Regions from separate parts of the Turicibacter sp. KK003 genome, predicted to be linked through region 3. Evidence: a T-box and tRNA genes for the amino acid it is inferred to sense, from the RefSeq annotation. Region 3 holds a T-box; the other regions hold tRNA genes.
What was found. A T-box is a leader RNA that pairs with one kind of tRNA and senses whether it is charged. The one in region 3 lies ahead of alaS (alanine--tRNA ligase), so its partner is inferred to be a tRNA-Ala.
Positions count from the first base shown of each region.

Region 1 (7,165 bases), 1.2 Mb from region 3:
TCTTGTCCGGCAACTCTCGCATCACAGTGGTAAAGTTCAATAACTGTTCATCACCTTCGTGATTCCTCAGTTCTTTTCACTTTCTGCCTGTGATAACCGCTCGTTTTTGCCTTTCCTATTTAGTTAAGTCCTCGATCGATTAGTATCAGTCCGCTTCATCTGTCACCAAACTTCCACTCCTGACCTATCTACCTCGTCGTCTTCAAGGGATCTTACTTCTTTCGAATGGGAAATCTCATCTTGAGGGGGGCTTCACGCTTAGATGCTTTCAGCGTTTATCCCTTCCACACGTAGCTACCCAGCTATGCTCCTGGCAGAACAACTGGTACACCAGCGGTGTGTCCATCCCGGTCCTCTCGTACTAAGGACAGCTCCTCTCAAATTTCCTACGCCCACGACGGATAGGGACCGAACTGTCTCACGACGTTCTGAACCCAGCTCGCGTACCGCTTTAATGGGCGAACAGCCCAACCCTTGGGACCGACTACAGCCCCAGGATGCGATGAGCCGACATCGAGGTGCCAAACCTCCCCGTCGATGTGAACTCTTGGGGGAGATCAGCCTGTTATCCCCGGGGTAGCTTTTATCCGTTGAGCGACGGCCCTTCCATTCGGTACCGCCGGATCACTAAGCCCGACTTTCGTCCCTGCTCGACTTGTTGGTCTCGCAGTCAAGCTCCCTTCTGCCTTTACACTCTTCGAATGATTTCCAACCATTCTGAGGGAACCTTTGGGCGCCTCCGTTACTCTTTGGGAGGCGACCGCCCCAGTCAAACTGCCCACCTGACACTGTCCCCTGACCAGCTCATGGCCACGGGTTAGAACCCCAGTAACACAAGGGTAGTATCCCAACAGCGACTCCTCCAAGACTGGCGTCCTGGTCTCTTCGTCTCCTACCTATCCTGTACATGTGTCACCAGTGCTCAATATCAAGCTACAGTAAAGCTCCACGGGGTCTTTCCGTCCTGTCGCGGGTAACCTGCATCTTCACAGGTACTATGATTTCACCGAGTCTCTTGTTGAGACAGCGCCCAGATCGTTACGCCTTTCGTGCGGGTCGGAACTTACCCGACAAGGAATTTCGCTACCTTAGGACCGTTATAGTTACGGCCGCCGTTTACTGGGGCTTCAATTCAAAGCTTCGCTTGCGCTAACCTCTCCTCTTAACCTTCCAGCACCGGGCAGGCGTCAGCCCCTATACATCACCTTGCGGTTTAGCAGAGACCTGTGTTTTTGATAAACAGTCGCCTGGGCCTTTTCACTGCGGCTTGCTTTCACAAGCACCCCTTCTCCCGAAGTTACGGGGTCATTTTGCCGAGTTCCTTAACAAGAGTTCTCTCGCTCATCTTAGGATTCTCTCCTCGCCTACCTGTGTCGGTTATCGGTACGGGCACCTAATAAATTATCCCTAGAAGCTTTTCTTGGAAGCGTGACATCAGCTGACTTCACCCTTTCGGGCTTTCGGCATCACAGCTCAATGTTTCGCCATGCGGATTTGCCTACATGACCACCTCACTGCTTACACGTGAATCCATTCACACGCTCAACTTAGCCTTCTCCGTCACTCCTTCAGTTTATTAAGTGGTACAGGAATCTCTACCTGTTGTCCATCGGCTACGCCTTTCGGCCTCACCTTAGGTCCCGACTTACCCAGGGCGGACGAGCCTTCCCCTGGAAACCTTAGGCTTTCGATGGATAGGATTCTCACCTATCTTTCGCTACTCACACCGGCATTCTCACTTCTAACCGCTCCACAGCTCCTTCCGGTACTGCTTCTGTGCTGTTAGAACGCTCTCCTACCACTGACACTTCGTGTCAATCCGCAGCTTCGGCGGTCCGTTTAGCCCCGGTACATTTTCGGCGCAGAGTCACTCGACTAGTGAGCTATTACGCACTCTTTAAAGGATGGCTGCTTCTAAGCCAACCTCCTAGTTGTCTGTGCATCTCCACATCCTTTTCCACTTAACGGACACTTGGGGGCCTTAGCTGGCGGTCTGGGCTCTTTCCCTTTTGACCATGGACCTTATCACCCACAGTCTGACTCCCGATCATATCTATCTGGCATTCGGAGTTTGATTGAGATCAGTACCCCGAGGTGGGGCCATCACCCATTCAGTGCTCTACCTCCAGTAGACTCTTATCGAGGCTAGCCCTAAAGCTATTTCGGAGAGAACCAGCTATATCCGTGTTCGATTGGAATTTCACCCCTAGCCACAAGTCATCCAAGCACTTTTCAACGTGCCCTGGTTCGGCCCTCCAGTCAGTGTTACCTGACCTTCAGCCTGCTCATGGCTAGCTCACACGGTTTCGGGTCTACAACATCGTACTCCTCGCCCTATTCAGACTCGCTTTCGCTTCGGCTCCGTCTCTTCAACTTAACCTTGCACGATATCGTAACTCGCCGGTTCATTCTACAAAAGGCACGCCATCACCCTTTAACGGGCTCTGACTAGTTGTAGGCACACGGTTTCAGGTTCTCTTTCACTCCCCTTCCGGGGTTCTTTTCACCTTTCCCTCACGGTACTGGTTCACTATCGGTCACTAGGTAGTATTTAGCCTTACGAGATGGTCCTCGTTGCTTCCGACGGGATTTCTCGTGTCCCGCCGTACTCAGGATCCCTTCCCTGCTTCACACAATTTCACCTACGGGACTCTCACCCCCTCCGGTTGGCCTTCCCAGACCATTCGGCTATCATGTTCAGTCATTTCTGAAGGTCCTTCTACCCCGGATTACTCCGGTTTGGGCTCCTCCCTGTTCGCTCGCCGCTACTTGGGGAATCGATGTTTCTTTCTTTTCCTCCAGGTACTTAGATGTTTCAGTTCCCTGGGTCTGTCTCCTCTATGGCTATTGATTCACCATACGGTGCTAGCGTATGACCACTAGCGGGTTTCCCCATTCGGATATCCCCGGCTCTTTGCTTACTTACAGCTCCCCGAGGCGTTTCGCCGTTTGTCGCGTCCTTCTTCGACTCCTAGTGCCTAGGCATCCTCCGTGCGCCCTTTATTACTTAACTTTTCTTCTTCAGAAGATATCTAGTTTTCAAAGATCAATTCTTTTTGGTGGAGACTAGGGGGATCGAACCCCTGACCTCCTGCGTGCAAGGCAGGCGCTCTCCCAGCTGAGCTAAGTCCCCATTCTCTTTTTATTTTTTAATGGTCGGGAAGACAGGATTCGAACCTGCGACCCCCTGGTCCCAAACCAGGTGCTCTACCAAGCTGAGCCACTTCCCGTTTTTTATGGCGCGCCCAAGAGGAGTCGAACCCCTAACCTTTTGATCCGTAGTCAAACGCTCTATCCAATTGAGCTATGGGCGCTATTTAGTTGGTGCCTAGGGCCGGAATCGAACCGGCACGGGTGTCACCACCCGCAGGATTTTAAGTCCTGTGCGTCTACCAGTTCCGCCACCCAGGCTTTTTATCTATGCTTTATGTGTTCTTTTTCAGTTAAAAAAATGGTGTCCTGCAGAGGACTCGAACCTCTGACCCTCTGATTAAAAGTCAGATGCTCTACCAACTGAGCTAGCAGGACATCATTGGCTGGGCTAGCTGGATTCGAACCAGCGCATGACGGAGTCAAAGTCCGTTGCCTTACCGCTTGGCTATAGCCCATTCTTAAGTGGTGGTGGGGGACGGATTCGAACCGCCGAACTCTCAGAGAGCGGATTTACAGTCCGCCGCGTTTAGCCACTTCGCTACCCCACCGTATTCTTTTATTATATGGTGCCGGAAGCAGGACTTGAACCCGCAACCTACTGATTACAAGTCAGTTGCTCTACCAATTGAGCTATTCCGGCTCTTTATTAAATTGGTGCCTAGGGCCGGAATCGAACCGGCACGGGTGTCACCACCCGCAGGATTTTAAGTCCTGTGCGTCTACCAGTTCCGCCACCCAGGCACATTACTATCTAATTGGAGGCGCCAATCGGATTTGAACCGATGATCAGGGAGTTGCAGTCCCACGCCTTACCACTTGGCTATGGCGCCTAATCATATAAGATATGGGGCGACTGATGGGAATCGAACCCACGAATGTCGGAGCCACAATCCGATGCGTTAACCACTTCGCCACAATCGCCATGGCAGGGGTGACAGGAATCGAACCCACACTAACGGTTTTGGAGACCGCTGTTCTACCGTTAAACTACACCCCTATTTATAATGGTGCCGGAAGCAGGACTTGAACCCGCAACCTACTGATTACAAGTCAGTTGCTCTACCAATTGAGCTATTCCGGCTCTTTATGGTGGAGGATGACGGGCTCGAACCGCCGACCCTCTGCTTGTAAGGCAGATGCTCTCCCAGCTGAGCTAATCCTCCACTTTTATTTTTAATGGTGACCCGTACGGGATTCGAACCCGTGTATGCATGCGTGAAAGGCATGTGTGTTAAACCGCTTCACCAACGGGCCATTTTTTAATGGCGCCCCAACTAGGACTCGAACCTAGGACCCCTTGATTAACAGTCAAGTGCTCTAACCAACTGAGCTATTGAGGCTTTTTATTTATGGCCTAGCGACGTCCTACTCTCGCACTTGCGTACTACCCTCGGCGCTAAGGAGCTTAACTTCTGTGTTCGGTATGGGAACAGGTGTGCCCTCCTTGCCCTTATCACTAGACCTTCTGTCAGATCTTATCAATCTCACAAAACTAGATATCTTCTGCTTACTTCCTTATTAGTTAAGTCCTCGATCGATTAGTATCAGTCCGCTTCATCTGTCACCAAACTTCCACTCCTGACCTATCTACCTCGTCGTCTTCAAGGGATCTTACTTCTTTCGAATGGGAAATCTCATCTTGAGGGGGGCTTCACGCTTAGATGCTTTCAGCGTTTATCCCTTCCACACGTAGCTACCCAGCTATGCTCCTGGCAGAACAACTGGTACACCAGCGGTGTGTCCATCCCGGTCCTCTCGTACTAAGGACAGCTCCTCTCAAATTTCCTACGCCCACGACGGATAGGGACCGAACTGTCTCACGACGTTCTGAACCCAGCTCGCGTACCGCTTTAATGGGCGAACAGCCCAACCCTTGGGACCGACTACAGCCCCAGGATGCGATGAGCCGACATCGAGGTGCCAAACCTCCCCGTCGATGTGAACTCTTGGGGGAGATCAGCCTGTTATCCCCGGGGTAGCTTTTATCCGTTGAGCGACGGCCCTTCCATTCGGTACCGCCGGATCACTAAGCCCGACTTTCGTCCCTGCTCGACTTGTTGGTCTCGCAGTCAAGCTCCCTTCTGCCTTTACACTCTTCGAATGATTTCCAACCATTCTGAGGGAACCTTTGGGCGCCTCCGTTACTCTTTGGGAGGCGACCGCCCCAGTCAAACTGCCCACCTGACACTGTCCCCTGACCAGCTCATGGCCACGGGTTAGAACCCCAGTAACACAAGGGTAGTATCCCAACAGCGACTCCTCCAAGACTGGCGTCCTGGTCTCTTCGTCTCCTACCTATCCTGTACATGTGTCACCAGTGCTCAATATCAAGCTACAGTAAAGCTCCACGGGGTCTTTCCGTCCTGTCGCGGGTAACCTGCATCTTCACAGGTACTATGATTTCACCGAGTCTCTTGTTGAGACAGCGCCCAGATCGTTACGCCTTTCGTGCGGGTCGGAACTTACCCGACAAGGAATTTCGCTACCTTAGGACCGTTATAGTTACGGCCGCCGTTTACTGGGGCTTCAATTCAAAGCTTCGCTTGCGCTAACCTCTCCTCTTAACCTTCCAGCACCGGGCAGGCGTCAGCCCCTATACATCACCTTGCGGTTTAGCAGAGACCTGTGTTTTTGATAAACAGTCGCCTGGGCCTTTTCACTGCGGCTTGCTTTCACAAGCACCCCTTCTCCCGAAGTTACGGGGTCATTTTGCCGAGTTCCTTAACAAGAGTTCTCTCGCTCATCTTAGGATTCTCTCCTCGCCTACCTGTGTCGGTTATCGGTACGGGCACCTAATAAATTATCCCTAGAAGCTTTTCTTGGAAGCGTGACATCAGCTGACTTCACCCTTTCGGGCTTTCGGCATCACAGCTCAATGTTTCGCCATGCGGATTTGCCTACATGACCACCTCACTGCTTACACGTGAATCCATTCACACGCTCAACTTAGCCTTCTCCGTCACTCCTTCAGTTTATTAAGTGGTACAGGAATCTCTACCTGTTGTCCATCGGCTACGCCTTTCGGCCTCACCTTAGGTCCCGACTTACCCAGGGCGGACGAGCCTTCCCCTGGAAACCTTAGGCTTTCGATGGATAGGATTCTCACCTATCTTTCGCTACTCACACCGGCATTCTCACTTCTAACCGCTCCACAGCTCCTTCCGGTACTGCTTCTGTGCTGTTAGAACGCTCTCCTACCACTGACACTTCGTGTCAATCCGCAGCTTCGGCGGTCCGTTTAGCCCCGGTACATTTTCGGCGCAGAGTCACTCGACTAGTGAGCTATTACGCACTCTTTAAAGGATGGCTGCTTCTAAGCCAACCTCCTAGTTGTCTGTGCATCTCCACATCCTTTTCCACTTAACGGACACTTGGGGGCCTTAGCTGGCGGTCTGGGCTCTTTCCCTTTTGACCATGGACCTTATCACCCACAGTCTGACTCCCGATCATATCTATCTGGCATTCGGAGTTTGATTGAGATCAGTACCCCGAGGTGGGGCCATCACCCATTCAGTGCTCTACCTCCAGTAGACTCTTATCGAGGCTAGCCCTAAAGCTATTTCGGAGAGAACCAGCTATATCCGTGTTCGATTGGAATTTCACCCCTAGCCACAAGTCATCCAAGCACTTTTCAACGTGCCCTGGTTCGGCCCTCCAGTCAGTGTTACCTGACCTTCAGCCTGCTCATGGCTAGCTCACACGGTTTCGGGTCTACAACATCGTACTCCTCGCCCTATTCAGACTCGCTTTCGCTTCGGCTCCGTCTCTTCAACTTAACCTTGCACGATATCGTAACTCGCCGGTTCATTCTACAAAAGGCACGCCATCACCCTTTAACGGGCTCTGACTAGTTGTAGGCACACGGTTTCAGGTTCTCTTTCACTCCCCTTCCGGGGTTCTTTTCACCTTTCCCTCACGGTACTGGTTCACTATCGGTCACTAGGTAGTATTTAGCCTTACGAGATGGTCCTCGTTGCTTCCGACGGGATTTCTCGTGTCCCGCCGTACTCAG
Region 1 is NZ_CP142738.1:2,442,502-2,449,666, forward strand. Features, by position in the region: rRNA gene VXM77_RS11880 (23S ribosomal RNA) at 120-3,013, opposite strand; tRNA gene VXM77_RS11885 (tRNA-Ala) at 3,058-3,133, opposite strand; tRNA gene VXM77_RS11890 (tRNA-Pro) at 3,154-3,230, opposite strand; tRNA gene VXM77_RS11895 (tRNA-Arg) at 3,238-3,314, opposite strand; tRNA gene VXM77_RS11900 (tRNA-Leu) at 3,323-3,411, opposite strand; tRNA gene VXM77_RS11905 (tRNA-Lys) at 3,453-3,528, opposite strand; tRNA gene VXM77_RS11910 (tRNA-Gln) at 3,534-3,608, opposite strand; tRNA gene VXM77_RS11915 (tRNA-Tyr) at 3,617-3,701, opposite strand; tRNA gene VXM77_RS11920 (tRNA-Thr) at 3,718-3,793, opposite strand; tRNA gene VXM77_RS11925 (tRNA-Leu) at 3,806-3,894, opposite strand; tRNA gene VXM77_RS11930 (tRNA-Cys) at 3,910-3,983, opposite strand; tRNA gene VXM77_RS11935 (tRNA-His) at 3,999-4,074, opposite strand; tRNA gene VXM77_RS11940 (tRNA-Trp) at 4,077-4,150, opposite strand; tRNA gene VXM77_RS11945 (tRNA-Thr) at 4,159-4,234, opposite strand; tRNA gene VXM77_RS11950 (tRNA-Val) at 4,241-4,316, opposite strand; tRNA gene VXM77_RS11955 (tRNA-Glu) at 4,331-4,407, opposite strand; tRNA gene VXM77_RS11960 (tRNA-Asn) at 4,417-4,493, opposite strand; rRNA gene rrf (5S ribosomal RNA) at 4,506-4,614, opposite strand; rRNA gene VXM77_RS11970 (23S ribosomal RNA) at 4,672-7,165, opposite strand, start outside.
Region 1: it has a tRNA-Ala gene. The T-box ahead of alaS (alanine--tRNA ligase) is inferred to sense a tRNA for this amino acid. The anticodon was not compared.

Region 2 (7,165 bases), 850 kb from region 3:
ACCCGCGACAGGACGGAAAGACCCCGTGGAGCTTTACTGTAGCTTGATATTGAGCACTGGTGACACATGTACAGGATAGGTAGGAGACGAAGAGACCAGGACGCCAGTCTTGGAGGAGTCGCTGTTGGGATACTACCCTTGTGTTACTGGGGTTCTAACCCGTGGCCATGAGCTGGTCAGGGGACAGTGTCAGGTGGGCAGTTTGACTGGGGCGGTCGCCTCCCAAAGAGTAACGGAGGCGCCCAAAGGTTCCCTCAGAATGGTTGGAAATCATTCGAAGAGTGTAAAGGCAGAAGGGAGCTTGACTGCGAGACCAACAAGTCGAGCAGGGACGAAAGTCGGGCTTAGTGATCCGGCGGTACCGAATGGAAGGGCCGTCGCTCAACGGATAAAAGCTACCCCGGGGATAACAGGCTGATCTCCCCCAAGAGTTCACATCGACGGGGAGGTTTGGCACCTCGATGTCGGCTCATCGCATCCTGGGGCTGTAGTCGGTCCCAAGGGTTGGGCTGTTCGCCCATTAAAGCGGTACGCGAGCTGGGTTCAGAACGTCGTGAGACAGTTCGGTCCCTATCCGTCGTGGGCGTAGGAAATTTGAGAGGAGCTGTCCTTAGTACGAGAGGACCGGGATGGACACACCGCTGGTGTACCAGTTGTTCTGCCAGGAGCATAGCTGGGTAGCTACGTGTGGAAGGGATAAACGCTGAAAGCATCTAAGCGTGAAGCCCCCCTCAAGATGAGATTTCCCATTCGAAAGAAGTAAGATCCCTTGAAGACGACGAGGTAGATAGGTCAGGAGTGGAAGTTTGGTGACAGATGAAGCGGACTGATACTAATCGATCGAGGACTTAACTAAATAGGAAAGGCAAAAACGAGCGATTATCACAGGCAGAAAGTGAAAAGAACTGAGGAATCACGAAGGTGATGAACAGTTATTGAACTTTACCACTGTGATGCGAGAGTTGCCGGACAAGAAGAAGTAAGCAGAAGATATCTAGTTTTGTGAGATTGATAAGATCTGACAGAAGGTCTAGTGATAAGGGCAAGGAGGGCACACCTGTTCCCATACCGAACACAGAAGTTAAGCTCCTTAGCGCCGAGGGTAGTACGCAAGTGCGAGAGTAGGACGTCGCTAGGCCATAAATAAAAAGCCTCAATAGCTCAGTTGGTTAGAGCACTTGACTGTTAATCAAGGGGTCCTAGGTTCGAGTCCTAGTTGGGGCGCCATTAAAAAATGGCCCGTTGGTGAAGCGGTTTAACACACATGCCTTTCACGCATGCATACACGGGTTCGAATCCCGTACGGGTCACCATTAAAAATAAAAGTGGAGGATTAGCTCAGCTGGGAGAGCATCTGCCTTACAAGCAGAGGGTCGGCGGTTCGAGCCCGTCATCCTCCACCATAAAGAGCCGGAATAGCTCAATTGGTAGAGCAACTGACTTGTAATCAGTAGGTTGCGGGTTCAAGTCCTGCTTCCGGCACCATATAACAAAAGAATACGGTGGGGTAGCGAAGTGGCTAAACGCGGCGGACTGTAAATCCGCTCTCTGAGAGTTCGGCGGTTCGAATCCGTCCCCCACCACCACTTAAGAATGGGCTATAGCCAAGCGGTAAGGCAACGGACTTTGACTCCGTCATGCGCTGGTTCGAATCCAGCTAGCCCAGCCAATGATGTCCTGCTAGCTCAGTTGGTAGAGCATCTGACTTTTAATCAGAGGGTCAGAGGTTCGAGTCCTCTGCAGGACACCATTTTGAAAAAGGCGCGTGCCTGAAATAACGATATGCCTGGGTGGCGGAACTGGTAGACGCACAGGACTTAAAATCCTGCGGGTGGTGACACCCGTGCCGGTTCGATTCCGGCCCTAGGCACCAACTAAATAGCGCCCATAGCTCAATTGGATAGAGCGTTTGACTACGGATCAAAAGGTTAGGGGTTCGACTCCTCTTGGGCGCGCCATAAAAAACGGGAAGTGGCTCAGCTTGGTAGAGCACCTGGTTTGGGACCAGGGGGTCGCAGGTTCGAATCCTGTCTTCCCGACCATTAAAAAAGAAAAAGAGAATGGGGACTTAGCTCAGCTGGGAGAGCGCCTGCCTTGCACGCAGGAGGTCAGGGGTTCGATCCCCCTAGTCTCCACCAATTAAATAAGTATCATGTTAGTATCATGGCGGAGTAGCTCAACTGGCTAGAGCGTACGGTTCATACCCGTGAGGTTGGGGGTTCGAGTCCCTCCTCCGCTACCAAAAATAGGACCGGACCCTTAGCTCAGTTGGTTAGAGCTATCGGCTCATAACCGATCGGTCGTAGGTTCGAGTCCTACAGGGTCCACCACTTTTCATACATTATTCGGAGGAATACCCAAGTCAGGCTGAAGGGATCGGTCTTGAAAACCGACAGGGCGTGAAAGCGTCGCGGGGGTTCGAATCCCTCTTCCTCCGCCATATTAAAATAAATAAACATCGCGGGGTGGAGCAGTTGGTAGCTCGTCGGGCTCATAACCCGAAGGTCGCAGGTTCAAGTCCTGTCCCCGCAACCAAAAGGTCCAGTGGTGTAGCGGTTAACATGCCTGCCTGTCACGCAGGAGATCGCGGGTTCGATTCCCGTCTGGACCGCCATTTAAATAATAAATAAAAGGCTTGGTAGCTCAGTCGGTAGAGCAAAGGACTGAAAATCCTTGTGTCGGCGGTTCGATTCCGTCCCAAGCCACCATGATGGAGGATTAGCTCAGCTGGGAGAGCATCTGCCTTACAAGCAGAGGGTCGGCGGTTCGAGCCCGTCATCCTCCACCATAAAAGTCCTGCTAGCTCAGTTGGTAGAGCATCTGACTTTTAATCAGAGGGTCAGAGGTTCGAGTCCTCTGCAGGACACCATTCATAATGCGGGTGTGGCGGAATTGGCAGACGCGCTAGATTTAGGCTCTAGTACCTTTGGTGTGCAGGTTCAACTCCTGTCACCCGCACCATTATAGTAAAATAAGGTAATCTTTATTATAGTATTATCTTTTTTTATTTTAGAGAATAAATACCATTGCATATAAAAGAAACTGGTTATAAACCAGTTTTTTTTATATGCTTTTTTAGTATATATCATCATGGTTTAACTCTAGTAAATAGAAATCACAATCTATACTGTGAATAAAGGAGGCTGCCTTATATAAAAAAGGGTTCTTTGTCAAATAGTGTGGGTGAATAAAATCTATACATATAATCGGGAGGAATTAGGCTATTCTTTAGATGGTTTGATTCCTCTTCTTTTTTTGTTCAAAAGTGTATTTATGAATAATCAAAATTCTTGCTTTGAAATGGTAGAAACTACGGTATCCAAAAGCGATTCGCTTAATGACTTTGATATTGTTGTTAATTCCTTCGAGTACTCCATTGGTATAAGGAGTTTCAATTGTATTTTTGACATAGTCTTGATAATGAGTGAGTGTTTTTAAAGCTGTTTTCATTTCGTGTGAAAGCAGATCAGAGGGGTGTTGAATGGCATGATGAAATATTTCAAGGTTACGAAGTTTAATAGCCTGTTGGACAGTTTGGTAGAAATCATAAGTCTCCTTTAGTTCAGGGTCTAGGGCTAATAAAAAGTCAATAATTTCTTGTTGAGAGATCATCTTTTTGAAGCAGTTGGAATAGAAGTAATGAGTGGCATTAAGATCTTCTTGGGCTTTTAAGAGAAGTCGCCAATAATGTTTGAATTTATTATAAAACTCTTTATTTTGATTCATGAAACGAATGCGTGTTTTATTAAGAGCACGAGAGACTAGTTGAACGATATGAAATTTATCTAAAACAATCTTAGCCTTAGGGAATACCTCTTTAATGAGTGTCATATAAGGGGCGTACATGTCAATGACGACGTGGGTTACACCTTCACGAGCTGCTTTAGAAAATCGCATAAAATAAGTCCTTAGTGTACTTAAGCGACGGTCTTCAACGATATCAATTAGCTTTCCATTGGACGCATCACAAAAAATGAAGGACATTGCTCCGTTCCCTACCAATGGAGGATACATGCTTCGCATGGCAGGTGACCCTCGGCCGATTTAACCGACTTAAACTCGTCAAAACAAAGAACTTTTGGGAGAGAATTAAAGGGAAGCGGCTGTTCTTCATAGGAAGAATGAATGACGCGGTTAACGGTTGAATGAGAAACGTTAAGCTCACGTGCAATATCTGTTTCGGATTTCTTATGACTAGCTTCTAAAAAGATGGCTTGTTTTACGGGAGTGGAAATAAAACAATTAGGGTTAACAAGAGATGTTTCTAGGGTAAATGTTCGGTCACAATGACGGCATTTATAACGTTGTTTTTTTAAGTCTAGATAAGCATCAAATCCGGAAATTTTGACTAGCTTAATACGTGAAGTTTTGAAGCCGTGTTTAATGATATTTGAGTCAAAAGAATGACCACAGTGGTAGCAATGAGTCGGTTGAAAAGAAAGAGTCCCTAAAATAAGTTTAGAACGAACATTCTTAATCTGAGTTTCCTGGATACAATTTTCTGAAAAAGTAATATTTTTATCTTTTAAATCAAGTAAAGTTGAGATACAATTAGTATGAGACATAAAACCAATCCTTTCGTGTTGTTTTAGCCGATTACATTGTATAGGATTTTGGGGACTATGTCTCTTTTTTTTGTCTCAATATTTATGGCAATCAAAAAGGTGTGAGTAATCCCACCCACACCAAAAATTATAGAACCTAAAAAAGATAAGTTTTTAAAACACTCAATAAAAGTTAGATTATTGTAAAAGTCTTTTCTAATCCTATACCAGTGTATAACCCAAAAGATCAGAATTGATTTATATCGTCTAGGGGGTCAGGATTATATGAAGATACAGTTCTGTTTCGGAATAATGTCTTTGATTAAATCACGCGTATTAGAATGCAAAGCTTTTTTCTTCTTGTAAGTCCTCTCAAAAATAAGGGTTAATTTTTATTTAATTAATTGAGGCGAGTATGATGCTAGTCATGAAAAGTAGTATATAATATATACATTTAAGTAATAATATGTAGGATTTCTTTTTTCATCACATTGTTATGATAAAATTTATTATATTACTTTGATTAACTTAAAATTTAATATTATTTGTATTGACTTTCTTTTATTTTAACTATATAATGATATTAGTAATTATTACTGATAATAAAGGAGGAAATAAGAATGTCTTTAATCAATACTCAAGTTAAAGAATTTGCAGTACAAGCATATCATAATGGGGAATTCAAAGAGGTAACTTCTGAATCAATTAAAGGAAAATGGTCAGTATTTTTCTTCTATCCAGCAGACTTTACATTTGTATGTCCAACTGAATTAGGAGATTTAGCAGATAGCTATGCTAAATTCCAAGAAATCGGATGTGAAATTTATTCAGTATCAACAGATACTCATTTCGTACATAAAGCATGGGCAGATGCTACAGAAACAATCGGTAAAATTAAATACCCTATGTTAGCTGACCCAACAGGAACTTTAACTCGTAACTTTGAAGTTATGATCGAAGAAGAAGGATTAGCATTACGTGGAAGCTTTGTAGTAAATCCAGAAGGTGTAATCAAAGCGTATGAAATCCATGACAATGGAATTGGACGTAACGCGGAAGAGTTATTACGTAAAGTTCAAGCTGCTCAATTCGTTGCTGAACATGGTGATCAAGTATGTCCTGCAAAATGGCAACCAGGTGCAGAAACATTAACTCCAAGCTTAGACTTAGTAGGTAAATTATAAGATATAATTTCAAAATAAAAAGAGAGCATTATGCTCTCTTTTTATTTTGGTTCTATAATATTTGGTGTGGGTGATGCCCACACCTCTTTTATTGGAATTAAAAAATAAGTACAAAAAAAGAGACATAACGTCCCAAATTCTATACAATGTAATCGACCAAAAAAACACGAAAGGATTGGGTTTATGTCTCACACTAATTGTATCTCAACTTTACTTGATTTAAAAGATAAAAATATTACTTTTTCAAAAAATTGTATCCAAGAAACTCAGATTAAGAATGTTCGTTCTAAACTTATTTTGGGAACTCTTTCTTTTCAACCGACTCGTTGCTACCACTGTGGTCATTCTTTTGACTCAAATATCATTAAACACGGCTTCAAAACTTCACGTATTAAGCTAGTCAAAATTTCCGGATTTGATGCTTATCTAGACTTAAAAAAACAACGTTATAAATGCCGTCATTGCGACCGAACATTTACCCTAGAAACATCTCTTGTTAACCCTAATTGTTTTATTTCCACTCCCGTAAAACAAGCCATCTTTTTAGAAGCTAGTCATAAGAAATCCGAAACAGATATTGCACGTGAGCTTAACGTTTCTCATTCAACCGTTAACCGCGTCATTCATTCTTCCTATGAAGAACAGCCGCTTCCCTTTAATTCTCTCCCAAAAGTTCTTTGTTTTGACGAGTTTAAGTCGGTTAAATCGGCCGAGGGAGCAATGTCCTTCATTTTTTGTGATGCGTCCAATGGAAAGCTAATTGATATCGTTGAAGACCGTCGCTTAAGTACACTAAGGACTTATTTTATGCGATTTTCTAAAGCAGCTCGTGAAGGTGTAACCCACGTCGTCATTGACATGTACGCCCCTTATATGACACTCATTAAAGAGGTATTCCCTAAGGCTAAGATTGTTTTAGATAAATTTCATATCGTTCAACTAGTCTCTCGTGCTCTTAATAAAACACGCATTCGTTTCATGAATCAAAATAAAGAGTTTTATAATAAATTCAAATATTATTGGCGACTTCTCTTAAAAGCCCAAGAAGATCTTAATGCCACTCATTACTTCTATTCCAACTGCTTCAAAAAGATGATCTCTCAACAAGAAATTATTGACTTTTTATTAGCCCTAGACCCTGAACTAAAGGAGACTTATGATTTCTACCAAACTGTCCAACAGGCTATTAAACTTCGTAACCTTGAAATATTTCATCATGCCATTCAACACCCCTCTGACCTGCTTTCACACGAAATGAAAACAGCTTTAAAAACACTCACTCATTATCAAGATTATGTCAAAAATACTATCGAAACTCCTTATACAAATGGAGTACTCGAAGGAATTAACAATAACATTAAAGTCATTAAACGTATTGCCTTCGGATACCGTAGTTTCTACCATTTCAAAGCAAGAATTTTGATTATTCATAAATAC
Region 2 is NZ_CP142738.1:322,211-329,375, forward strand. Features, by position in the region: rRNA gene VXM77_RS01500 (23S ribosomal RNA) at 1-856, shown strand, start outside; rRNA gene rrf (5S ribosomal RNA) at 1,030-1,138, shown strand; tRNA gene VXM77_RS01510 (tRNA-Asn) at 1,151-1,227, shown strand; tRNA gene VXM77_RS01515 (tRNA-Glu) at 1,237-1,313, shown strand; tRNA gene VXM77_RS01520 (tRNA-Val) at 1,328-1,403, shown strand; tRNA gene VXM77_RS01525 (tRNA-Thr) at 1,410-1,485, shown strand; tRNA gene VXM77_RS01530 (tRNA-Tyr) at 1,502-1,586, shown strand; tRNA gene VXM77_RS01535 (tRNA-Gln) at 1,595-1,669, shown strand; tRNA gene VXM77_RS01540 (tRNA-Lys) at 1,675-1,750, shown strand; tRNA gene VXM77_RS01545 (tRNA-Leu) at 1,785-1,873, shown strand; tRNA gene VXM77_RS01550 (tRNA-Arg) at 1,882-1,958, shown strand; tRNA gene VXM77_RS01555 (tRNA-Pro) at 1,966-2,042, shown strand; tRNA gene VXM77_RS01560 (tRNA-Ala) at 2,063-2,138, shown strand; tRNA gene VXM77_RS01565 (tRNA-Met) at 2,166-2,242, shown strand; tRNA gene VXM77_RS01570 (tRNA-Ile) at 2,254-2,330, shown strand; tRNA gene VXM77_RS01575 (tRNA-Ser) at 2,348-2,440, shown strand; tRNA gene VXM77_RS01580 (tRNA-Met) at 2,460-2,535, shown strand; tRNA gene VXM77_RS01585 (tRNA-Asp) at 2,539-2,614, shown strand; tRNA gene VXM77_RS01590 (tRNA-Phe) at 2,633-2,708, shown strand; tRNA gene VXM77_RS01595 (tRNA-Val) at 2,713-2,788, shown strand; tRNA gene VXM77_RS01600 (tRNA-Lys) at 2,794-2,869, shown strand; tRNA gene VXM77_RS01605 (tRNA-Leu) at 2,878-2,961, shown strand; gene VXM77_RS01610 (ISL3 family transposase) at 3,229-4,023, opposite strand; gene VXM77_RS01615 (transposase family protein) at 3,996-4,565, opposite strand; gene ahpC (alkyl hydroperoxide reductase subunit C) at 5,165-5,728, shown strand; gene VXM77_RS01625 (ISL3 family transposase) at 5,912-7,165, shown strand, end outside.
Region 2: it has a tRNA-Ala gene. The T-box ahead of alaS (alanine--tRNA ligase) is inferred to sense a tRNA for this amino acid. The anticodon was not compared.

Region 3 (7,165 bases):
TTCCATTGGACGCATCACAAAAAATGAAGGACATTGCTCCCTCGGCCGATTTAACCGACTTAAACTCGTCAAAACAAAGAACTTTTGGGAGAGAATTAAAGGGAAGCGGCTGTTCTTCATAGGAAGAATGAATGACGCGGTTAACGGTTGAATGAGAAACGTTAAGCTCACGTGCAATATCTGTTTCGGATTTCTTATGACTAGCTTCTAAAAAGATGGCTTGTTTTACGGGAGTGGAAATAAAACAATTAGGGTTAACAAGAGATGTTTCTAGGGTAAATGTTCGGTCGCAATGACGGCATTTATAACGTTGTTTTTTTAAGTCTAGATAAGCATCAAATCCGGAAATTTTGACTAGCTTAATACGTGAAGTTTTGAAGCCGTGTTTAATGATATTTGAGTCAAAAGAATGACCACAGTGGTAGCAACGAGTCGGTTGAAAAGAAAGAGTTCCCAAAATAAGTTTAGAACGAACATTCTTAATCTGAGTTTCTTGGATACAATTTTTTGAAAAAGTAATATTTTTATCTTTTAAATCAAGTAAAGTTGAGATACAATTAGTGTGAGACATAAACCCAATCCTTTCGTGTTTTTTTGGTCGATTACATTGTATAGAATTTGGGACGTTATGTCTCTTTTTTTGTACTTATTTTTTAATTCCAATAAAAGAGGTGTGGGCATCACCCACACCAAATATTATAGAACCTTTTATTTATAGTACTGAAGAAGGCGAAACTTATCAAATATTGCTTATCTTTAAGATTTTGCTTATAATAAAGAATAGAATAGGGGTCGAATGTTCGATAATAGAGTAAACGATCCCTATTAAATTAAAGGTTATGTGTCAAAAGATGATCTCAAATAATGCGTGTAAAATAATGAATATTTTTGTATCATCCGGTTTAATCCCTTCTCGTATCAAAAATTATGAGTTTTTTTATGAGTGGCGCTATAAATGTTTTAATGTTTTTATGTGAGGCTGTATCGTACTAGGTGGAGGAGCCTTTATAATAAAGATGGGATTCCCTATAGTTTGATGAATTAAACCGTAGTAAAGTATGAGAAAATTGGAGGTTTCAAAAATGAGTTTAAATAAAGGAAAAAAAGTTATCGTCGGAATGTCAGGTGGTGTTGACTCGTCAGTTGCTGCGTACTTATTAAAAGAGCAAGGTTATGATGTCGAAGGTGTTTTTATGAGAAATTGGGATAGTGCCGCAAATTCGGATGTATTAGGAAATCCTACCGTTAATGATGCGGTCTGTCCACAGGAAGTAGATTATATGGACGCTAAGGCAGTCGCCGATCAGTTAGGAATTAAACTTCATCGTGTGGATTTTGTTCAAGAGTATTGGGATCGCGTCTTTATGTATTTCTTAGACGAGTATAAGGCGGGCCGCACCCCGAATCCAGATATTATGTGTAATAAAGAAGTGAAGTTTAAAGCCTTTTTAGACTATGCGATGGGGCTTGGCTGCGATTATATTGCTATGGGACATTATGCGCGTGTTGAACATGGCGAAGAGGTGAGAATGTTACGTGGGGTTGATAACAACAAAGACCAGACGTACTTCTTAAGCCAATTAACACAAGCACAGCTTAGTAAAACGTTATTTCCAGTCGGGGAATTACAAAAGTCTGAGGTTCGTGAAATTGCCGAAAAGTTGGATTTAGCAACGGCTAAAAAGAAGGATTCAACAGGAGTTTGTTTTATTGGTGAACGTAATTTCACCCAATTTTTACAAAACTATTTACCCGCACAACCTGGGACTATGCAAACATTAGACGGGGAAGTTTTAGGTGAACATATCGGACTGATGTATTATACAATTGGGCAACGAAAAGGACTGGGTATTGGTGGTAAAGGTGATGCTTGGTTTGTTATTGGAAAAGATTTAGAAAAAAATATTTTATATGTGGGTCAAGGTTTTGAGAATGAATATGTTTATGCAGATGAAGCACACGTATCAAATGTCAACTGGATTCCAACAGAGAAGTTTAAAGGCGTTTTCAAATGCACGGCTAAATTCCGCTATCGTCAACCCGATGTTCCAGTTGAACTTGAATGGATGGAAGGGGAACTATTAAGGGTTCGACTTTTAGATCCGGTTCGTGCAGTAACCCCTGGACAGGCGGCTGTCTTTTATTTAGGGGATGTATGCCTAGGTGGTGGACGTATCGAGGCAGCCTTTAAAGACGGTGAGCGTCGAATGTATTAAGAGAGGGTGACGTTGATGGAAGAAGTCAACTCAATTCAGGGAATATTTTTAGATTCAATCTTTTATAACGAGGATAATGGTTTTTCAATAGGAACAATAGTAGTTACCGAACACCAATGTCCCGAGGAGCAAATTCAATTAGCGTACAAAGTTGTAGATGAAAAAGTATGTGAAGCGATTGGATTAACGGAAAATAAAACTTATTACAAGGTGACGGTATCGGGTTATTTTCCTAAGTTAACAGAAAACAAAACGTATCGATTTAAGGGGAATCTAATCAAACATCCGAAGTATGGGTGGCAGTTTCAGGTGAATGCCTACGAAAGTATCGCGGTTAGGGGGAAATCTTCTCTGGTGCATTACTTAAGTAGTGATATTTTTGAGGGGATCGGACAAAAGACGGCTGAAAAAATTGTTGAAACACTTGGGGACGACGCGATTAATGTGATTTTAAACAATCGCGAAGCGTTAGAGAAAGTACCTAAGCTATCAAAAAAATTGGCGGATAAGCTATATGCGACGTTGGTTGATCAGCAGGGGACTGAGCAAATTTTAGCTCCTCTTTATGGATACGATTTAAGTCCGAAACTTGTCATGAAAATTTTTAAACGCTATCAATACCAGGCGTTAGAAATAATTAAAGAGAACCCCTATCGGCTTATTGAGGATATTGAAGGAGTCGGATTTTTACGGGCAGACGAACTGGCAAAAAGATTAGGTATTTCATTGGATGATCCACGTCGAATTCGTGCCGCACTTCTATATGTACTAGATCAAATCGCTATTCAAAGAGGGCATACGTATGTCTATCATAAGCAACTCGTACAAAGTGCTCTTCAGTATTTAAATCAAAAGTCTGCTCAACTTCTTGATTTTTCTCAGATTGATCAACAAATTCAATCACTTATCCAGAAGAAAAAAATTTATATTGAAGGCGAATTCTTATTTATTCCGTTACTCGTAAATAGTGAAAAGGGAATCGTTGAATCGATTTTAAGGTTACAGACAAAAGATTCGATTAATGATAAGGAACTAGAGGAAGTAATGAAACGGTTGGTCAAGGAGATGTCAATCACGTATTCGAAGGAACAAGAAGAGGCTATTCAAATGGCTCTAAAATATCCGGTTAGTATTATTACGGGGGGACCTGGAACTGGAAAAACTACAGTGGTACAAGGAATTTTAAAGGCTTATTCCTTACTACATAAAATCACACTTGACCCTAGCCAATACGCAACCTCTGAAAAGAAATTTCCAATTGCGTTAGCTGCCCCGACGGGGCGCGCTGCTAAGCGGATGACGGAAACGACGACATTAAAGGCCTCAACTATTCATCGGTTACTTGGATATGGTGTTGACGGTGTTTTTCAACATGATGAGTTTTCTCAATTAGATTATGATTTAATTATTATTGATGAGAGTTCAATGTTAGATACACTGCTTGCCTTTCAGCTGTTTCAATGTATTGAAACGGGTGCTCAAGTCATTTTAGTAGGAGACGATAATCAATTGCCATCGGTAGGTCCAGGGCAAGTTTTAAAGGATTTAATTGAAAGTGGGGCCATTCCATTAACGCGTTTGACAACAGTACACCGACAGGCGCAAGATTCGTCGATTATTGCGTTAGCTCATGCCGTAAAGAATAATCGGCTACCAAACGACTTAAGAGAAAAAAAAACAGATCGTTTATATGTTGAATCACCACATCAACAAATACCGCTTTACTTGAAGAAGATTGTTGAAAATGCACTTTCAAAAGGGTATACGGCAAACGACGTTCAGGTGTTAGTTCCGATGTATCGTGGAGAATGTGGAATTGACGCGATTAATGAAATGTTGCAGGCAATCTTTAATCCCCCTGATGATTCAAATAAAAGGGAGATGGTATTCGGTCAACGAATTTTTCGGATTGGTGACAAAGTATTACAACTATCTAATCAACCTGAAACGGGGGTTATGAATGGCGACGTTGGTGAAGTTATCGGGATTTCTTATAAGAATGAAAATGAAGAGAAGGAAGACCGGCTTATCGCGTGTTTTGATTCAAAAGAGGTAAGTTATAAAAAAGGTGATTTGCAAAATTTAACCCATGCTTATTGTGTTTCTGTTCACAAATCTCAAGGTTCAGAGTATCCGATTGTCATCCTTCCAATGACTCATGCCTATCACGTGATGCTTCAAAAAAAATTAATTTATACTGCTATCACTCGGGCAAAAAAATCTCTCATTATTATTGGGGAGTATTTGGCATTGGATAAAGGGGTAAAAAATGAGGGAGATGAACGGCAAACAACGTTAAAATTACGCTTTGAAATGCAAAAGGAACACACAACGATTACAAATCCATTTGAGGAGTACTTTAAGGAACATGGAATTCCATTTGAATATTTGGATGAGGTGGAACTTGAAGGAGTCACGCCCTATGATTTTATGGACGAGTAGGATAAATTTTTTTTGAATATTAACATAAAAAAAATAAAATGAACCAAACTAAAACTATCATGTTGAAGTGAGGTGAATGGTGTGAAAAAAGCAGTTCTACTAGTATTATTTATTTTAGTGTTTATTGTGACAGTAGCTTATCAAGAAGACCCATGTCATTATAAAAAACAATTTCAACGTCAAATGAAAAAGTATCGAAAAAATATTGGATGTTGGCAAGATTACTTTCATGATATGATGCCATTTTAAAAGAACCTCCCTTAGGGGAGGCTCTTTTTAGATTAAATGAAAAACTTTTTGATCGATAGTTATACGAAATATAAAAAAAAGCTTGAAACTCTGACGTAAAATCGATAAAATAGAGTCGAATAACAAAATGTTGATAGAAGAAAGTAGAGATTTGTAATTCCACAGAGAGGGGTTTCTAGGCTGAGATAAACCCTAATGAAAAATACTCGAAAGCTACTTCTTGAGTGTAGGTAAAACCTATCGGTTAGCACCGTTATCGCCTTTAAGTGTTGTTTTTTTCATAAAAACAAAAATAAGGTGGTACCGCGTTCACATCGTCCTTAATTTATAAGGGCTTTTTTTATACTCATTTTAAGAGGTGATAAACGATGAAATATATGACAGGTTCAGAAATTCGCTCAATGTATTTAAATTTCTTTAAATCTAAAGGGCATATGATCGAGCCAGGGGCATCATTAGTTCCGGCAAATGATCCAACTTTATTATGGATTAATAGTGGGGTCGCAGCGTTAAAGAAGTACTTCGATGGGCGTGAAATTCCAAACAACCCACGAATTACAAATGCACAGAAATCAATTCGTACAAATGATATTGAAAATGTAGGGAAAACGGCGCGCCATCATACATTCTTTGAAATGTTGGGAAATTTTTCAATCGGTGATTATTTCCGTGAGGAGGCTGTTACTTGGGGATGGGAATTATTAACTTCTCCAGAATGGTTTGGTTTTGATAAGGATTTACTTTATGTAACGGTGTATCCAAGTGACAAAGAAACGTATGATTTATGGATTAAACTTGGAGTTAAACCAGAACATATCGTGAAATTAGAGTATAATTTCTGGGAAATTGGAGAAGGTCCATGTGGTCCTAATACAGAGATTTTCTTTGATCGTGGTCCAAAATATGATCCAGAAAATATTGGACTCCGTTTATTGGAGGAAGATATTGAAAATGATCGTTACATTGAAATTTGGAATATTGTTTTTTCACAATTTAATTCTAAAGAAGGATTAGATCGTAGTGAGTATCCGTTGCTTCCAAATCAAAATATAGATACCGGGATGGGGCTTGAACGTATGGCTTGCGTCTTACAAGGGGTAGAAACTAATTTCGATACCGATTTATTTATGCCAATTATCAAAAAAACAGAACAAATTTCAGGTGTGAAATACACGAATGAAACGGCTGTTGCTTTTAAAGTTATTGCCGATCATGTAAGAACCGTAACATTTGCGGTGGCTGATGGGGCGTTACTCTCAAACGAAGGAAGAGGTTACGTCTTACGTCGTTTACTTCGCCGCGCTGTTCGTTATGGTAAAAATTTAGGAATTGATCGTGCGTTTATGTATGAGTTAGTCCCTGTTGTAGCGGATATCATGAAAGATTATTATCCATACGTGTTAGATAAAATTGAACTCGTTCAAAAGGTGATTAAGTCTGAAGAGGATCGTTTCCGTCAAACACTTGCTGATGGAGAAAAAATCTTAAATGATTTAATGGCGAAAAGTAAGACAAAAATTATCTCAGGGAAAGATGCCTTTATGCTTTACGATACGTATGGATTCCCGTATGAATTAACATTAGAGTATGCGGAAGAGTCAGGTTTTAGTGTTGATAAAGATGGGTTTGATCAAGAGATGCAGGCTCAACGAGACCGTGCACGTAACGCTCGCGAAGATGTAGCAAGTATGCAATCTCAAAATGAGGCGCTTATGAATTTTAAAACACCATCGACGTTTGTTGGATATGATCAATATACATCAGAAGGTCAAGTGATTTTATTATTAAAAGATGGTGAAGTTGTAGAGTCATTATCGGGACAAGGTCAAGTGATTTTAGATAGCACGCCATTTTACGCAGAAAGTGGAGGGCAGGTAGCTGATAGAGGAACGATGGTATCTCAACAGGCAACGGTAGAAGTGCAAGATGTTATTAAGGCGCCAAATGGTCAACACTTACACACAATAAACGTTGAGGGAATCCTGTCTTTAAATGACCGTGTTAAGTCCTCAATTACAGTGAATGATCGCTTGGCTTTAACGAAAAACCATACAGCGACACATTTATTACATCAAGCATTAAAAGATGTAATTGGTGATCATGTGAATCAAGCGGGGTCATTAGTATCAGCTGGGCGTTTACGTTTTGATTTCACAAATATGCAAGGTCTAACGGCTGAAGAGTTACAACGTATCGAATCCATTGTGAATGAAAAAATTTGGGCTTCACTTCCAGTTCAAGTGTTTGAAAAATCGATT
Region 3 is NZ_CP142738.1:1,169,325-1,176,489, forward strand. Features, by position in the region: gene VXM77_RS05825 (ISL3 family transposase) at 1-571, opposite strand, end outside; gene mnmA (tRNA 2-thiouridine(34) synthase MnmA) at 1,083-2,216, shown strand; gene VXM77_RS05835 (ATP-dependent RecD-like DNA helicase) at 2,232-4,658, shown strand; gene VXM77_RS05840 (hypothetical protein) at 4,740-4,907, shown strand; T-box leader at 5,029-5,232, shown strand; gene alaS (alanine--tRNA ligase) at 5,276-7,165, shown strand, end outside.